2 regions of the Variovorax boronicumulans genome follow, and region 2 is predicted to be linked to the other one. Evidence: riboswitches for the same ligand, from Rfam matches in the RefSeq annotation. Region 2 holds a riboswitch; the other holds the start of a gene.
The links. Region 2 has a riboswitch for cobalamin ahead of VHAB30_RS07205 (TonB-dependent receptor). Riboswitches for the same ligand answer to the same signal wherever they lie in the genome.
Positions count from the first base shown of each region.

Region 1: it holds a riboswitch for cobalamin, as region 2 does, so the genes downstream of both, VHAB30_RS11630 (TonB-dependent receptor domain-containing protein) here and VHAB30_RS07205 (TonB-dependent receptor) in region 2, are expected to answer to the same signal.

Region 1 covers NZ_BKDH01000001.1:2,537,141-2,544,609, reverse strand. Annotated here, with positions in the region: gene VHAB30_RS11655 (AraC-like ligand-binding domain-containing protein) at 1-312, shown strand, start outside; gene VHAB30_RS11650 (universal stress protein) at 358-783, opposite strand; gene VHAB30_RS11645 (sulfite exporter TauE/SafE family protein) at 857-1,684, opposite strand; gene VHAB30_RS11640 (cell division protein ZapA) at 1,977-2,312, opposite strand; gene VHAB30_RS11635 (hypothetical protein) at 2,309-2,536, opposite strand; cobalamin riboswitch at 2,681-2,920, shown strand; gene VHAB30_RS11630 (TonB-dependent receptor domain-containing protein) at 2,993-4,942, shown strand; gene VHAB30_RS11625 (cobyrinate a,c-diamide synthase) at 4,927-6,324, shown strand; gene VHAB30_RS11620 (bifunctional adenosylcobinamide kinase/adenosylcobinamide-phosphate guanylyltransferase) at 6,311-6,892, shown strand; gene VHAB30_RS11615 (ABC transporter substrate-binding protein) at 6,904-7,469, shown strand, end outside.
Region 2 covers NZ_BKDH01000001.1:1,597,532-1,605,000, reverse strand. Annotated here, with positions in the region: gene VHAB30_RS07210 (PepSY domain-containing protein) at 1-1,496, opposite strand, end outside; gene VHAB30_RS07205 (TonB-dependent receptor) at 1,507-3,531, opposite strand; cobalamin riboswitch at 3,822-4,103, opposite strand; gene VHAB30_RS07200 (hypothetical protein) at 4,185-4,406, opposite strand; gene VHAB30_RS07195 (hypothetical protein) at 4,558-4,965, shown strand; gene VHAB30_RS07190 (EI24 domain-containing protein) at 4,935-5,813, opposite strand; gene ybaL (YbaL family putative K(+) efflux transporter) at 5,919-7,469, opposite strand, start outside.

The sequences.
Region 1 (7,469 bases), 940 kb from region 2:
AAGCAGCGCATCGACGAGCAGCTGGCCGATCCGACGCTGTCGGTGGGCACGCTGGCGGCGCAGCTGGGCATGTCGGTGAGCCACATCCACCGCGTGTTCAAGAGCGAGCCGCTGACGCCCTCGCAGTACATCTGGGAGCGCCGGCTCGACGCGTGCAGCCGCGACCTGCTGGAGCCGCGCCTGGCGGGGCGGCCCGTGGGGGAGATCGCGTACGGGAGGGGGTTCAACGACGCGGCGCATTTCAGCCGCGCGTTTCGCGAGCGCTTCGGATGTTCGCCGCGCGAATGGCGGCAGCAGCGCTCGCCGCAATGACCGCGGCCACGGCGCATCGGCCGTCGCCGGGGTGACTGGGGCTGCTTACTGGACCAGCAACACCGAGATGTCGGTCTCGGCCACGACCTTGGTCGCGACCGAACCCATCAGCGCGCGGCCCAGGATGCCGTGGCCGTGCGTGCCCAGCACGATCAGCTCGGCCTTCGATTCGGTGGCCGACTTGAGGATTTCCTCGGCCGCGTGGCCGTGGCGCGCATCGGCAGTGAAGTTGGCCACGCCTTTCTCGGCGAACCAGGCCTTCACCGGGTCGAGCACCTTGGCGTTTTCCTCGGCGTAGTACTCGGTGACGATTTCCTTGCTCAGGTGGCGCGCCACGTGGCCGGAGATGCCGGTGCAGACATTGACCACCACCAGCTCATGGCCGTCCACGAACATGGCGCGGTTGGCGAGCAGGTAATTGAGGGCCTTTTGCGTGTAGGCGCTGCCGTCGACTGCAATGAGGATTTTCATGGCTTTCCTTCTACGACTGTGAACAAGTGCCGCATAGGATGGCACAGGAAAGCCACGGGGTGTTTGATATGCCTCAGCCCCGCAGGCCCTTCCAGAGCATGTAGGCGGCCAGCAGGTACAGGATGCTCGCGAACACGCGCTTGAGCTTCTTCACCGGCAGGCTGTGCGCGGCCCTGGCGCCCAGCGGCGCGGTGAACACGCTGCAGGCCGCGATCACCACGAGCGCGGGCAGCCAGATGTAGCCGAAGGCGCCGGCCGGCAGGCCCTGCACCGACTGGCCGCTGAGCACATAGCCGAGCACGTTGGCTACGGCGATCGGAAAGCCCAGCGCCGCACTGGTCGCCACCGCGTTGTGGATCGCCACGTTGCACCAGGTCATGAACGGCACGCTGATGAAGCCGCCGCCCGCGCCCACCAGGCCCGAGATGAAGCCGATGGTGCCGCCCGCCGCGAGCTGGCCGCCGGTGCCGGGCATCTGGCGCGTGGGCTTGGGCTTCTTGTCGAGGAACATCTGCGTGGCCGAGAAGCCCACGAACAGCGCGAAGAAGATGGCCAGCGCCGTGCCCTTGAGCAGTGCGAACACGCCCAGGCTGCCCGCGAGGCTGCCGATGACGATGCCGGGGGCCAGGCGCTGCACGATGTCCCAGCGCACCGCGCCGCGCTTGTGGTGCGCGCGCACGCTGGACACCGACGTGAAGATGATCGTCGCCATCGAGGTGGCGATCGCCATCTTCACCGCCAGGTCGGCCGGCACACCGCGCTGGCCCATGATGATCGTGATGAACGGCACCATCAGCATGCCGCCGCCGATGCCCAGCAGGCCGGCGAGGAAACCGGTGCCCAGGCCGAGCGCGGCGAGTTCGGCGATCAGGAGCGGGTCGAGCAGGGCAGCGAGGTTCACGGGAGGATGGGGAAAGAACGAGCGGCTGAAAAAGCAACGGCCCCGTGCGGTGAAGCAGGGGGCCGTGGCGGGAAAAGGTGTCTGCAGATGGTGTGCCGGACCCGCATCCTGAACCAGGGTTCAGGTGGGCGAGGGCAGCAGGACTTCGGGTTCATCTGACGCGAGATGATCACGCCCGTCAAGCGATGTACCAAGCCCGGCTCCGGAGAGCATTGGAACAAGGAAATATTAAGCCCGACACGTCTGCAGACAAAACGGATTTTACGCCCCGGATGTGCCGGGCCGCGTGCCCTCAGAGCAAATGTCCATCGCCCGCCAGGGCCTGATCGAGTCTCTGAATGAGCTGGGCGGCCTTCGGGTCGGTGTCGGCGGCGGTTTCTTCCGTGGTGCTGGCAGCGACGGGGGCTGGTGCGGCGGCAGCAGCAGCCTGCTGGGCCGCGAGATCGAAAGCCAGGTTCAGCGAGGCGAGCACGGCGATGCGGTCGCGTGCCTTCACCTTGCCCGCGTCGCGGATCTTGCACATGGCCGCGTCCACGCGGTCGACGGCTTCGCGCAGTTGCGCTTCGCCGCCGTCGGGACAGCCGAGCAAATAGCTCTGGCCCATGATCTGTACTTCAATCTGCTTCATGCGTGATGGGAATCTTCGGAAGGGGGTTCGGCCGGCAGCCGTTCGAGCAGGGCATCGAGGCGGGTGCGGGCCGCGGCGAGCCGCGACTTCAGGCCGTCGCGTTCACGCGTGAGCGCATCGACCTGTTCCTGCAGCAGCGCGTTGGTGCGCTGCACCTCTTCGTGACGCACGAGCAGGCGTTCCACACGCTCGGCGATCTGGTCGATGGGGCTGGAGGCGGGCATGGTTGGCGATTGTAGTTTCCCGGGAATTCGGAACATCCGGCGCACCGCGCGGGGCGCGCACCGGAGGTGGCCGAGATTCTGGGGCCTGCGCCGCCCGCGATCAAACCCGGTGTGGTGTGCGCGCCCCGTGGGCGCCCCGTGGGCCTAAAATCTCGCCCGTTGGTGCTCGCGGCGTGGTTCGCACGGCGCAGTTCAACGGGAAGCAGGAGTGGACGCCCCCCGGGGCCGAAGCCGCCTGCGCTGCCCCCGCAACGGTCAAGCAGACGACGCCGCAACGCGTCACCCCTTTCCATCCAGCCACTGGGCGCCCTGAAACAGGTGCCTGGGAAGGCGGCAAAGGGTCGATCTGCCAGCCCGGATACCGGCCAACAAGGCGGCTGCCGCATCGGCAGCCATGACGCCCATGGCGCCGGCGGGGAAGCCGGCCAGGGCATAGAAGTTCGTTCGGTTCACCCCATGATTTCCTGTGTTTCCCTCTCCAGCGGCCGCGCCAGCGTGCGCCGCAACCGTCCCGCGTGCCTGCCGCTGACGCTCGCCCTGGCCTCGGCCTTCGGCGGCCTGGCCCTGGTGCCGCTGGCCGCGCAGGCGCAAGTTGCAGCAGCATCTGCCACGCTCGACGAAACCGTCGTCACCGCCAACCGCACGCCGCAGGCGCTGTCGGACCTGGTGGGCGATGTCTCCATCATCGACCGCAAGACCATCGAGCGCAGCGGCGCGACCGGCGTGGCCGACGTGCTGGCGCGCCTGCCGGGCATGGAGATCTCGCGCAGCGGCGGCGTGGGCAACGCCACCAGCGTGTTCATCCGCGGCGCCGAATCGCGCTTCACCGCGGTCTACCTCGATGGCGTGCGCATCGATTCGCAATCGACCGGCGGCGCCGGCTGGGAGGGCATTCCGCTCGCGCAGATCGACCGCATCGAAGTGCTGCGCGGCCCGGCCGCCGCCGTGTACGGCTCGGACGCCGTGGGCGGCGTGATCCAGCTCTTCACCAAGCGCGGCGAGGAGGGCGTGTCGCCCTACGCCGTCATCGGCTTCGGCAGCCACGGCCTGCGCAAGATCGAAGGCGGCGTGAGCGGCAAGTCGGGCCTGCTCGACTACTCGTTCGGCGTGGCGCATGAGGAAAGCAAGGGCTTCAACATCCAGCCGATCGCCAAGCGCACGCCCTCGAAGGACGGCTTCACCAACCCCGACCGCGACGGCTACCGCAGCACTTCGGGCAACCTGAAGCTGGGCTTCCAGATCACGCCCGACCAGCGCATCGACGCCACCTTGCTCACCAGCAACACCGAGGCGGCCTACGACCCGTCGGTGAGCTTTCGCACCAAGCCGCCGATCACCTTCCGCAACGACGTGTCGACCAACGAGCTGCGCACCGCCGGCCTGACCTGGTCGGCCAAGTGGAACGACATCTACAGCACCCGCCTGCAGGTGACCGATTCGCAGACCGTCTACAAGACCCAGCCCTCGTTCTATCGCACCGAAACCCGCCTGCGCGGCTACCTGTTCCAGAACGAATTCCGTTTCGGCGCCCACCTGGTGACCGCCACGCTCGAGCGCCGCGAAGACGCGCTCGAGAACGCGCCGACCACCTCGGCCAAGCTGTTCTCGCGCGACCGCTCGCAGAACGCCGCCGCGCTGGGCTACGGCTACGTGAAGGGCCCGCATTCGCTGCAGCTGCATGTGCGCCACGACGACGACAGCGAGTTCGGCGGCAAGACCACCGGCAGCGCCGCCTACGGCTACGCGATCACGCCGAGCCTGCGCGCCACGGTGTCGGCCGGCACCGCGTTCCGCGCGCCCACGCTCTACCAGCGCTTCAGCGAGTACGGCCTGGCGAGCCTGCAGCCCGAATCGAGCCGCAACGTCGAGCTGGGCCTGCAGTACACGGCCGGCGCCACGCAGGCCGGCATCGTGCTGTACCGCAACCGCGTGCAGAACCTGATCGTGTTCGACGGCAGCGCCAAGGGTTGCCAGTCGTCGTTCGGCTGCTACGCCAGCACGGCGCGCGCACGCTACCAGGGCGTGACGCTCACGGGCGGCCACCGCATCGGCGACGTCACGCTGCGCGCCTCGCTCGACTACCAGGACCCGCGCGACCTCGCCACCGACCACCTGCTGGCACGCCGCGCACGGGCCCACGGCACGCTGGGCGCCGACTGGCGCATCGCCGGCTGGACGCTGGGCGCCGAGCTCCAGAGCTCGGGCAAGCGCTACGACGACGCGGCCAACACCGTCAAGCTCGGCGGCTACACGCTGCTGAACCTGTCGGCCAGCACGCAGATCACGCGCGACCTGAACCTGGTGGCGCGCGTGGACAATGTGGGCGACAAGGACTACCAGTTCGCACGGCTCTACGCCACCGGGGGCCGCACCGCGTACGTCGGACTCAAGTGGACTCCGCAGTAAACACCCGCCGCTCCTCGCCCGGCGCAGCCGTCACCTGCGCCGCGGTGCTCGTGGCCGCGCCGGCCTCGGGGCAGGGCAAGACCACGGTCGCGGCCGCGCTCGCGCGGCTGCACGTGCGCCAGGGCCGCCGCGTGCGGGCCTTCAAGTGCGGGCCCGACTTCCTCGATCCCCACTGGCTCGCGCTGGCCACCGGCGCGCCGGTGCATTCGCTCGACCTGTGGATGACCGGCGAGGCCGACTGCCGCGCGCGCCTGCATGCCGCCGCGAGCGAGGCCGACCTGGTGATCGTCGAAGGCGTGATGGGGCTGTTCGACGGCACGCCCAGCGCGGCCGAGCTGGCCGAGCGCCTGGGCCTGCCGGTGCTGGCCGTGATCGACGCGCAGGCCATGACCGGCACCTTCGGCGCGCTGGCCTACGGCCTGCAGAACTTCCGCCCGGGCCTGCCCTGGGCCGGCGTGCTCGCCAACCGCGTGGCCGGCGAGCGCCATGCCGACATGCTGAAGGACGCCTTGCGCGAGCCCGGCGACTGGCTCGGCGCCTTGCCGCGCAGCGCCGAGTTCGCGCTGCCCGAACGCCACCTGGGGCTGGTCGGCGCCGCCGAACTCGGCGATGCGATGGTGCGGCTTGATGCCGCGGCCGACGTGCTTGCCGCCACGCCGCTGGGGCAGCGCGCGCCCGGGCAGCTGCCGCAGGTGCGCTTCGAGCCCGTGCCGGCCGCGCCCATCGCGCCGCTGCTGGCCGGACGCACCATCGCCATCGCGCGCGACACGGCGTTCTCGTTCATCTACCCGGCCAACCTCGAGGTGCTCGAAGCCCTCGGCGCGCGGCTTGCGTTCTTCTCGCCGCTGGCCGACGAGCCGCTGCCGCCCTGCGACGCCGCCTGGCTGCCCGGCGGCTACCCCGAACTGCACGCGGCCGTGCTGTCGGCCAGCGACCGGCTGCGGCTCTCGCTCGCCAACCACGTCACGGCCGGCAAGCCGATCTGGGCCGAATGCGGCGGCATGATGGCGCTGTTCGACGAACTCGCCACGCGCGACGACGCCGAGCCGACCGACGTGCACCGCCTCTGGGGCGTGCTGCCGGGGCGGGCCGTCATGCAGAAGCGGCTGGCCGGCCTGGGCCCGCAGCAGCTCGACCTGGGCGCGCATGCCTTGCGCGGCCACACCTTCCACTACTCGCGCTGCGAGACGCCGCTCGCGCCCGCCGCGCGCACCGTCGGCACGCGCGGCGGCGAGGCGCTGTACGTGCACGGCCCCGTGCGCGCGAGCTACTTCCATGCGTGGTTCGCGTCCAGCCCGGAAGCGACCGCGCGGCTCTTCAGCGCCATGCCCCTCGAACTCGACAGCCACGCCGCACAGGCGCTCCCCGATGCCCCTCACTGAGCACGAATTCATCCTCGGCGGCCAGAAAAGCGGCAAGTCGCGCCGCGCCGAACAGCGCGCGGCCGACTGGCTGGCGTCCGGGCCTGCATCGCGCCGCGCGGTGCTGATCGCCACCGCGCAAGCCCACGACGACGAGATGCGCGAGCGCATCGCGCGCCACCAGGCCGACCGCGCCGAGCGCGTGCCCGGCCTGCAGACAATCGAGGAGCCGATCGAGCTGGGGCGCGCCATCGTCACGCAGAGCGCGCCCGACACGCTCGTGGTGGTCGACTGCCTCACGCTGTGGCTCACCAACCTGCTGATGCCGCTGCGCACCGAAGGCGCCGCCGTGGTCACACGCACGCCCTCGGCGCACGCCACGCTGCTGCTCATCGCGCTGCGCGAGGCGCGCGGGCCGGTGGTGCTGGTCGGCAACGAGATCGGCCTGGGCGTGATCCCGCTGGGCCGCGAGACCCGCGCCTTCGTCGACGTGCTCGGCCGGCTGAACCAGGACGTGGCGGCCGCCTGCCACCGCGCGACGCTGATGGTCGCCGGCCTGCCGCTGACGCTGAAGGCGCCCGGCGCATGAGCTTCGATCGCATGAAGACCTGGCTGCGCGCGTCGTTGCTCGGGCTCGCCCTGGTGGTGGGCGCGCAGGCGGCGCAGGCCGTCGATGTGGTCGATGAGCGGGGCGTCACCGTGCAGCTGGCGCAACCGCCGCAGCGCATCGTCTCGCTGCTGCCGTCGCTGACCGAAGGCGTCTGCGCACTCGGCGCCTGCGACCGCCTGATCGGTGTCGACCGCTATTCCAACTCGCCCGCGCAGGTGCGCGCGCTGCCGCAGCTCGGCGGCGGGATCGATCCGAACGTCGAAGCCATCGTCGCGCTCAAGCCCGACGTGGTGCTGCTCGCCAAATCGTCGCGCGTCACGCAGCGGCTCGAGACACTGGGCCTGAAGGTGATCGTGCTCGAACCCAGGAGCCACGCCGACGTGCGCCGCGTGCTCAGCGCGCTCGACCAGGTGCTCGGCACGCACGAGGCGCCCGCCGTGTGGCGCGCCATCGATGCGGCGGTGTCGGCTGCGGCCCAGTCGCTGCCCGCCAGCGCCAAGGGCCTGCGCGTGTACTTCGAGGTCAACACCGGCCCCTATGCGGCGGGCGATTCGTC
Region 2 (7,469 bases):
GGCCCTGGCTTGCGCCGCAGCCGCCGCCAGCCGATCACCACGCCGCTCGCCGAAGCGACGACGCCGATGACCGACAGGAACCACATCACCAGGTCCCAGGCCGGTCGGTACTGGATGAGCCAGGGAAAGTCGAGGCTGTGCGCGGCATTGAAGAGCCAGCGGCGCAGCCGCGCGTTGCGGTCGTTGCTGCCGGCCACCTGGCCGCTCGTCGGGTCGATGTAGAGCCAGCTGCGCGCGGCGTCGTCGAACTCGAGCCGCCACACGGGCAGCACGCGCGTGCGGTGGTGGCCGTACCAGTGGAAGTCTTCCTGCGTCTGCAAGGTGGCCTGCGTGATCGCGGCGCCGGGGCGCAGGCGGGCGGCGGCGCGCACGATGTCTTCGCGGGCGATGGCGGCTGGTGCACCGGTCGCGGCATCGACCACCTGCACGCGGGCCTGCGCATCGCGCAGTTGCAGCAGCGGCTTGCCGTCGAACCCCATCAGCAGCGCCTCGCGCGGTGCGCCCGCGCCCTCGCCTACCGGCACCACGGCCGGCGGCCAGGGGAACGGCGATGCACCGGTGCCCGTGTAGCGCGCCATCGCGGCCGCATCGGCCGGCGCGCGCTGGAACCAGCCGTTGGGGTTCATCGAGAGCCAGCCGCTCACGATCCAGGTCAGCACGAAGAAGCCGCCGATGAGCCCGGCGATGTGGTGCCAGGCCATCCAGCCGGTGTACGGCGTGACCGCGCCGCTGCGAAAGCGCCGCCGCAGCCGGATGCGCAGGATGCCGATGACGATGCCCGTCACGGCCGAGACGATGCAGGCGGCCGACAGCCACACGACCACGTCGTGCCACAGCGGCGGATCGGCGCGCAGCGGCGTGAAGTAGATCCAGTGCGGCACGGCGCCCAGCCAGTTCCAGAAGCGCTCGGCGCGCGTGGTGTCGCGCACCACCTCGCCGGTGCGCGAGGACACGTACAGCTCGGTGCCCGCCGCGTCGCAGACTTCGATGCGGTGCAGCGGGCGCAATGGGTTCAGGCCTTGCGGCACGGTCCACTGGTCGCGCTCCAGCGTCTCGGCCCAGCGCGCGCCGGGCTGCGCGGAGAAGTCGCGGGCGATGGCCTCGGCCTGCGCGGCATCGACCGGGCCGAGCACACGGCCGTCGCGCGCGGACACGGCATGCCGCCCGCCGCGCGCATCGACGATGCGCCACACGGGCTGCGCGTCGGCGCCGGCCTGCATCTCCAGCGCCATGCGCCGGGGCGGCTGCGTGCGAACCGCGGGCGGCAGCGCCTCGAGCGCGACAGACGGCGCGACCACCGCCTGTTCGAAGCGCACCGGGGCGAGCCCCGCGAGCCGCTCTTCGTCCGTGAGGTTCGGGTACCCCACGTACATCATGACCACGCCCGAGACGAACCACATGACGAACAGCAGGCAGCCGCCGATGCCCAGCCATCGGTGCGTCCAGTACAGCGCCCGCCGAAGCGGGGGCCATGCGCGTTGCCATGCGGTGCTCATGATTCCGCGCTCAGAAGGTCACGAACGCCGACAGTTCGAACGAACGCGGACGGCCCAGCAGCCACTGGTTGCCGCCGTTCGAGAACGAGACCGGGTACTTGCGGTCGGCCAGGTTGTAGGCGCGCAGCGCGAGCTTGAGCGACGGGTTCGCCTGCCAGCTCACGCCCGCGTCGGCCACGGTGTAGGAGCCGATGCGGCGCGTGTTGGCCGCATCGACCTGCCGCGCGCCGACGTGGCGCACACCGAGTTCGGCCTCCCACTGCGGCAGGAAGCGCCAGTGCAGCCACAGGTTGGCAGCCACCTGGGGCACGCCGGCGGGCGTGTTGCCCGCGCGCGAGACCAGCGACTTGCCGACCGCCTCGTTGAAGTCGTCATAGCGCGCGCGCAGCCGCGCGGCGTTGGCTTCGAGGCGCAGCGTGGAGGTCAGCGCCAGGTCGAGCGTGGCCTCGATGCCTTCGGACGACTGCTTGCCGATCTGCTGCACGACGGTCGGGTCGTTCGCGTCGCGCGACAGCAGCTTGGTCTTCTCGATGCGGTAGGCGGCCACGCTCCAGGCGCCACGGCCCTCGGCCAGCTGGCGCTTGTAGCCCACCTCGACCTGCTTGCCGACGCTGAGCTCGAACGGCACCTGCGTGGCCGAGGTGCTGATGAGCCCGGTGAGCGGATCGGCCGCGCGCGCCACCTGTGCATAGAACGACTGCGCGGCGTCGGGCGCGTAGACCACGCCGAGGCGGCCCGTGGCGTACTCGAAGGTCTTGTCCAGGCGCGGGGCGCGGTTCTGCGGGTCGGTGCGCACGATCTTCGCGTGGTCCCAGCGCAGGCTGCCGACCACCGACCAGTGTTCGTTGAAGGCCAGCTTGTCTTCGGCGAAGAAGGCGTAGGTGCTGGTCTTCGTCTTGTAGCGCGGCAGGTAGGGCGTGGGCGAAGCGTAGGTGCCGGGGTTGAAGACGAAGGCATCGACCACCGAGCGCCCGCCGTAGGGCGTGTCGCTCGAATTCAGGAAGTCGATGCGGTTGGCGTCGAAGCCCACGAGCACCTGGTTCTTCAGGCCGAACAGCGCGTGCTTGAAGGTGGCGTCGGTGCGGTTGCCGATCTGCTCCTGGTCGTGGCCGATCTCCAGGTAGTCGCCGCGCGTCACGCGGTTCGTGGTGGCGCTGTAGGTGTAGGTTTCGCTGTCGCGCCAGTGGCGTTTGCTGTCCAGGCGGTACAGCTGGTTGCGCACGGTGACGGCGTCGTTGGGCGTCCACTGCGCATCGAGGCGGGTCCAGCGGTCGCGGTACTTGACCTCGGCGTCGTCCAGGTTGTAGTTCTGTTCGCGGTTCAGGCTGCTCAGGCGGCCATTGACGAGCGGCACGCCGAAGTAGCGCTGCGGCGTCTGGCGGCCCTCGTCGTGCGAGAGCGTGAACTGCAGCCGCGGCGACACATCGAGCCGCACCGCGCCGCCCACCGCCAGGCTCTCGGCCTCGCCGCGCCGCATGAAGCCATCGGTTTTCCGGTGGCTGATGTCGAGGCGGTACGAGAGCATGTCGTTGATCGCCCCGCCGCTGCCGAAGGCGACCTGGCGCGTGGCGTCGGAGCCCACGGTCACGAGCGCCTCGTTGCGGATCGGGCCGCGCGTGGGCTTCTTGGGCACCACGTTGATCGCGCCGCCGATCGCGCCCTCGCCGAACATCACCGAGGCGGCGCCGCGCAGCACCTCGATGCGGTCGGTCGACCAGGTGTCGAACGGGAAGGTGACGGTGCCTGCGCCCACGTACAGGCGCGTGCCGTCGTACAGCTGCATCACCGAGCCGTGGCCGTTGAAGCCGCGTGCCGACAGCGACGAGCCGCCATTGCCCGGCGCGGGCGAGCCCGTGATGCCGGTGGCGCGGCTCGCGGCCTCGACCACCGAGACGTCGCCACGCGCGCGGATCGCATCGCCAGTGAGCACCTCGATGCTGGCCGGCGTTTCGAGCGGCGTGAGGCCCAGGCGGCTGCCGGTCTGCGTGGGTTCGTCCAGGGCCAGCGGCGTGTGGCGGCTGGCTTCGACCTGCACGGGCGTGAGGCTGGGGCGACCGGTTGTGTCGCCCGATTGGGCCAGGGCGGGCCCGCAAGCGAGGCCGAGCCCCAGTGAAAGACCTGAAAGACCCGAAAGGCGCGCCCGTTGCAGGGGCGGGCCCGAGCGATCGCGCGGCGGCGATGCAATGCGATTCATCCGACTTCTCCTCCGGCCCGCGTCCCCGCAGGCTCCTGACCGATCGCGGACGCCGAGGGAGAAGAGACGAGGGGCGGTGCCGTTTCGCGCGAGGGAAAAGCGGCAGGCCCGGACACGCACTCCCGCAGCATCCGAAGGCGGTTGCGAAGGCCGGTATCCGGGCTCGCGGAGTGCGTCGGGTGCAATGCATGCACCTCGGCGCCGAAGCCCTCGCCTTCCCACGCCGAAGCGCAGTGGCTGCCCGGGCGAAGAATCGCCGGGACCTGAGGGTGTCGATGTCCGCTGACCGTTGCGGGGGCAGCGCAGGAATGGAAGGGTCGTTCAAAAAAACGACGCCTCGCACCTGCTTCCCGTTTAACCCCGCCGCCAATCCTGTGACTGGTCGTGCAGGGCACCTTCGAACCGTGGGGTGTTGGACGACACCGGTGTGAACCAATGTTTCCAACCGCCGGGATTATAGGGAGCGCCCTGCGGCAACGCCCTTGCGGGCCCCGTCAGACGGGCTTGCCGTCGGGCCCGAACAGCCGCCGCAGCACCGCCACGCCGGCCACCAGTGCATTCGAATACGTGGCGTAGGGCTCGTGGGCGGCTTCGAGCGGCATGTACACATGGGTGGAGTCGCCGGGCGAGCCGTCCACGGCCTCCATCAGCACCCAGTAGAACTCCCCTTCTTCCAGTTCGTGGACGGTGAGTGCGATGTCTCTCGGCGAAGGCATGACGGTCAGAGAAATGAAACAGGGAATGAACCCGCCTTTGAACGGGCAAGGGGCTGGCGCGGTTGTCAGTACTAGGGCTTCTCCTACAGTGCATGGACGCCGCGCGGCCTAATGTTAGGGGTGGGGAGTTGCATCAGAACAAGGAGTCAGCATGAAACATTTCACGCTTGAACCCAACATGCGCGCCGCCTTCGGTGGCGCGTTCTACCCGACCGGTTACTCCCTGGTGATGTTTCCGAGCGTCGAAGACGCCAGCCGCATCGGCCACGGGCTGATCGCGAAAGGCATCGTGAGCGGCGACGAGGTCTACCTGATACCGGCCGAAACCGTCCTGGCGGAAATCGCGCCGACCGTGCATGCCTCGCACAGTCCCCTGCCCTCCGCCGGCACCGACGGCGACACGGTGCGCGCCTTCATCCAGCTGGCCCACGAAGGCCACACGGGCCTGCTGATCCGCACCAAGGACGGCGCCATCGCCGAGCGCGTGATGGAACTGGTGCGTACCGTGCCCTACTCGATCGCCGAGCGTTATCGCACGCTGGTGATCGAGGATCTTTGAACGCCGGCCGAAGCGTCGGTCAAGGCGTCGGTGTCAGCCCGGCGCTGTGCCTCCATACCTCGGCAGCCGAGGTGGCAGGTGCCTGCGCCCAGCAAGGCGGGCAGCAGCAGATTCACCACCGGCACGAGCGCCAGCAGCAGGATCAGAACGCCGAACGCCACCATCGCACCGCGCTGGCGACGCACGACCTGCATGCGCTCCTCGCCGTTCGCAATGCCGGCGAGCGCGGGCGCCAGCAGGAAGCGCACGTTGAGGTAGGCGAGCAGCAGGAACAGCAGCACGCCGTTGATCACCGGCACCAGCAGGCACAGCAGCATCCCCAGGCTCGCGCCCAGCCAGGGCCCCAGCCATCCGCGCACGCCGACCAGCAAGCCCGAGGACTCGGGCCGTGACTGCAGCAGCGCCGGGTAGCGCGCCTGCACGCGCTCGCGCACCGGGCCCAACACCACCCAGCGCAACGCCAGCCGGATGGTGGCGACGATGACGCCGACGTACATCACCACCAGCACCACGACCGTGAGCAGCGCCGCATAGAGCAGCAACATCGCCAGCGCAGGGGCGATGCCCGCCATGCCCGCGATGCTCCCCCCACTGCCTCCCGTGCCGGGCAGCAGGCCGAGCACCGCCCCGCCCATCACGATGAAGACCGACACCACCCCGGCCGCCGTTCCGATCGGCTGGAAGTGGCGGTAGAGCACCCAGCTCCACACCGTGAAGACCAGCAGGCACAGGCCCGCGGAACGCAGCGCGATGCCGGGGCGCAGGCTGGAGCGGAAGGCCAGCGCGAGGCAGACCAGGGACTCGCGCACCGCGCCGAGCAACGAATGCCATCGGGCTTTCAGTGACATGGGATCAGAAAAAGGAGAAATCGATGAAATGTGCGGGCGCATGCCTTGGCCGAGGAACGGGCTCCTCGGCCGACGCGCGCTGCAACAGGAGGAATCGACCGGCCCTCAGGCCGGCACCGCCATCGCGGCGGCGCGCTGCACCACATCGCGGGCCATGGCCTGGGCGAGTTCCTGTTCGCCCAGGAACACCTTCGCGTCGGTTTCGGCGGCCAGCAGGCGGGCTTCCTGCTCGTTGTGGCTGCGCACCACGGTCTGGATGGTGGGGTTCAGCGTGCGCGCGGTTTCGATCATCTGGCGCACGTTCATGGCGTCGGGCGTGGCCACCACGAGCACGCGGGCGCGCGCCACGTGCGCCTGGATCAGCACCGCCGGATCGGCCGCGTCGCCCCACACGGCCGGAATGCCGGCCTCGCGCAGCTTCTCGACCAGCTCGCGGTTCTGCTCGGCCACCACGTAGGGGATGTCGTTCGTCTCGAGCTCGGCGGCGATGCGCCGGCCCACCCGGCCGTAGCCGACCAGCACCACCTGCCGCGACAGGTACTTGGCCTCGGTGGTCATCGGCAGTTCGGCCAACGGGTCGCTGCGCGCGTCGAGTTCGCGTGCGAACTTCGAATGCGCGTGCAGCCATTTCTGCAGCGGCGCGATCAGGCTGAACCACAGCGGGTTGGTAGCGATGGAGATCAGCGCGCCCGCCAGCACCAGGCTCTGCCCTTCCACCGGCAGCAGGCCGAGCGACACGCCCAGCCCGGCCAGGATGAACGAGAACTCGCCGATCTGCGCCAGGCTCGCGCTCACCGTGAGCGCGGTGGCCAACGGGTAGCGGAACACCAGCACCAGCGCACAGGCCGCGAGCGACTTGCCCAGCACGATCACCAGCACCACGGCCAGCACCTGCAGCGGGCGCTCCAGCAGCACCGACGGGTCGAACAGCATGCCGACCGACACGAAGAACAGCACGGCGAACGCATCGCGCAGCGGCAGCGACTCCTGCGCCGCGCGGTGGCTGAACTGCGACTCGCGCATCACCATGCCGGCGAAGAAGGCGCCCAGCGCGAACGACACGCCGAACAGCGCCGCCGAGGCGAAGGCGATGCTCACGGCCGCCGCCACCACGCACAGCGTGAACAGCTCGCGCGAACCGGTGCGCGTGACCTGCCAGAGAATCCACGGGAACACGCGCCGCCCCACCACCAGCATCAGCACGACGAAGCCGCCGACCTGCAGCAGCGTGAGGCCCAGCGTCTGCCAGACGGGGTCGCCGCTGGTGTCGACCTTGGTGCTGCCCAGCGCGCCCGCCAGCGGCGGCAGCAGCACGAGCACCAGCACCATCGCGAGGTCTTCGACCACCAGCCAGCCCACCGCGATGCGGCCGGTGAACGAATCGAGGATGCCCAGGCTCTCGAGCGCGCGCAGCAGCACCACCGTGCTCGCCACCGACAGCGCCAGCCCGAACACCAGCGCCGCGCCCCAGCTCCAGCCCCACCACATGGCGAGGCCGCCGCCGAGCAGCGTGGCGACCGCGATCTGCGCGATGGCGCCGGGCAGCGCGATCTTGCGCACCGCGAGCAGGTCGGCCAGCGAAAAATGCAGGCCCACGCCGAACATCAGCAGCATCACGCCGATCTCGGCCAGCTGCGCGGCAATGCCCGCGTCGGC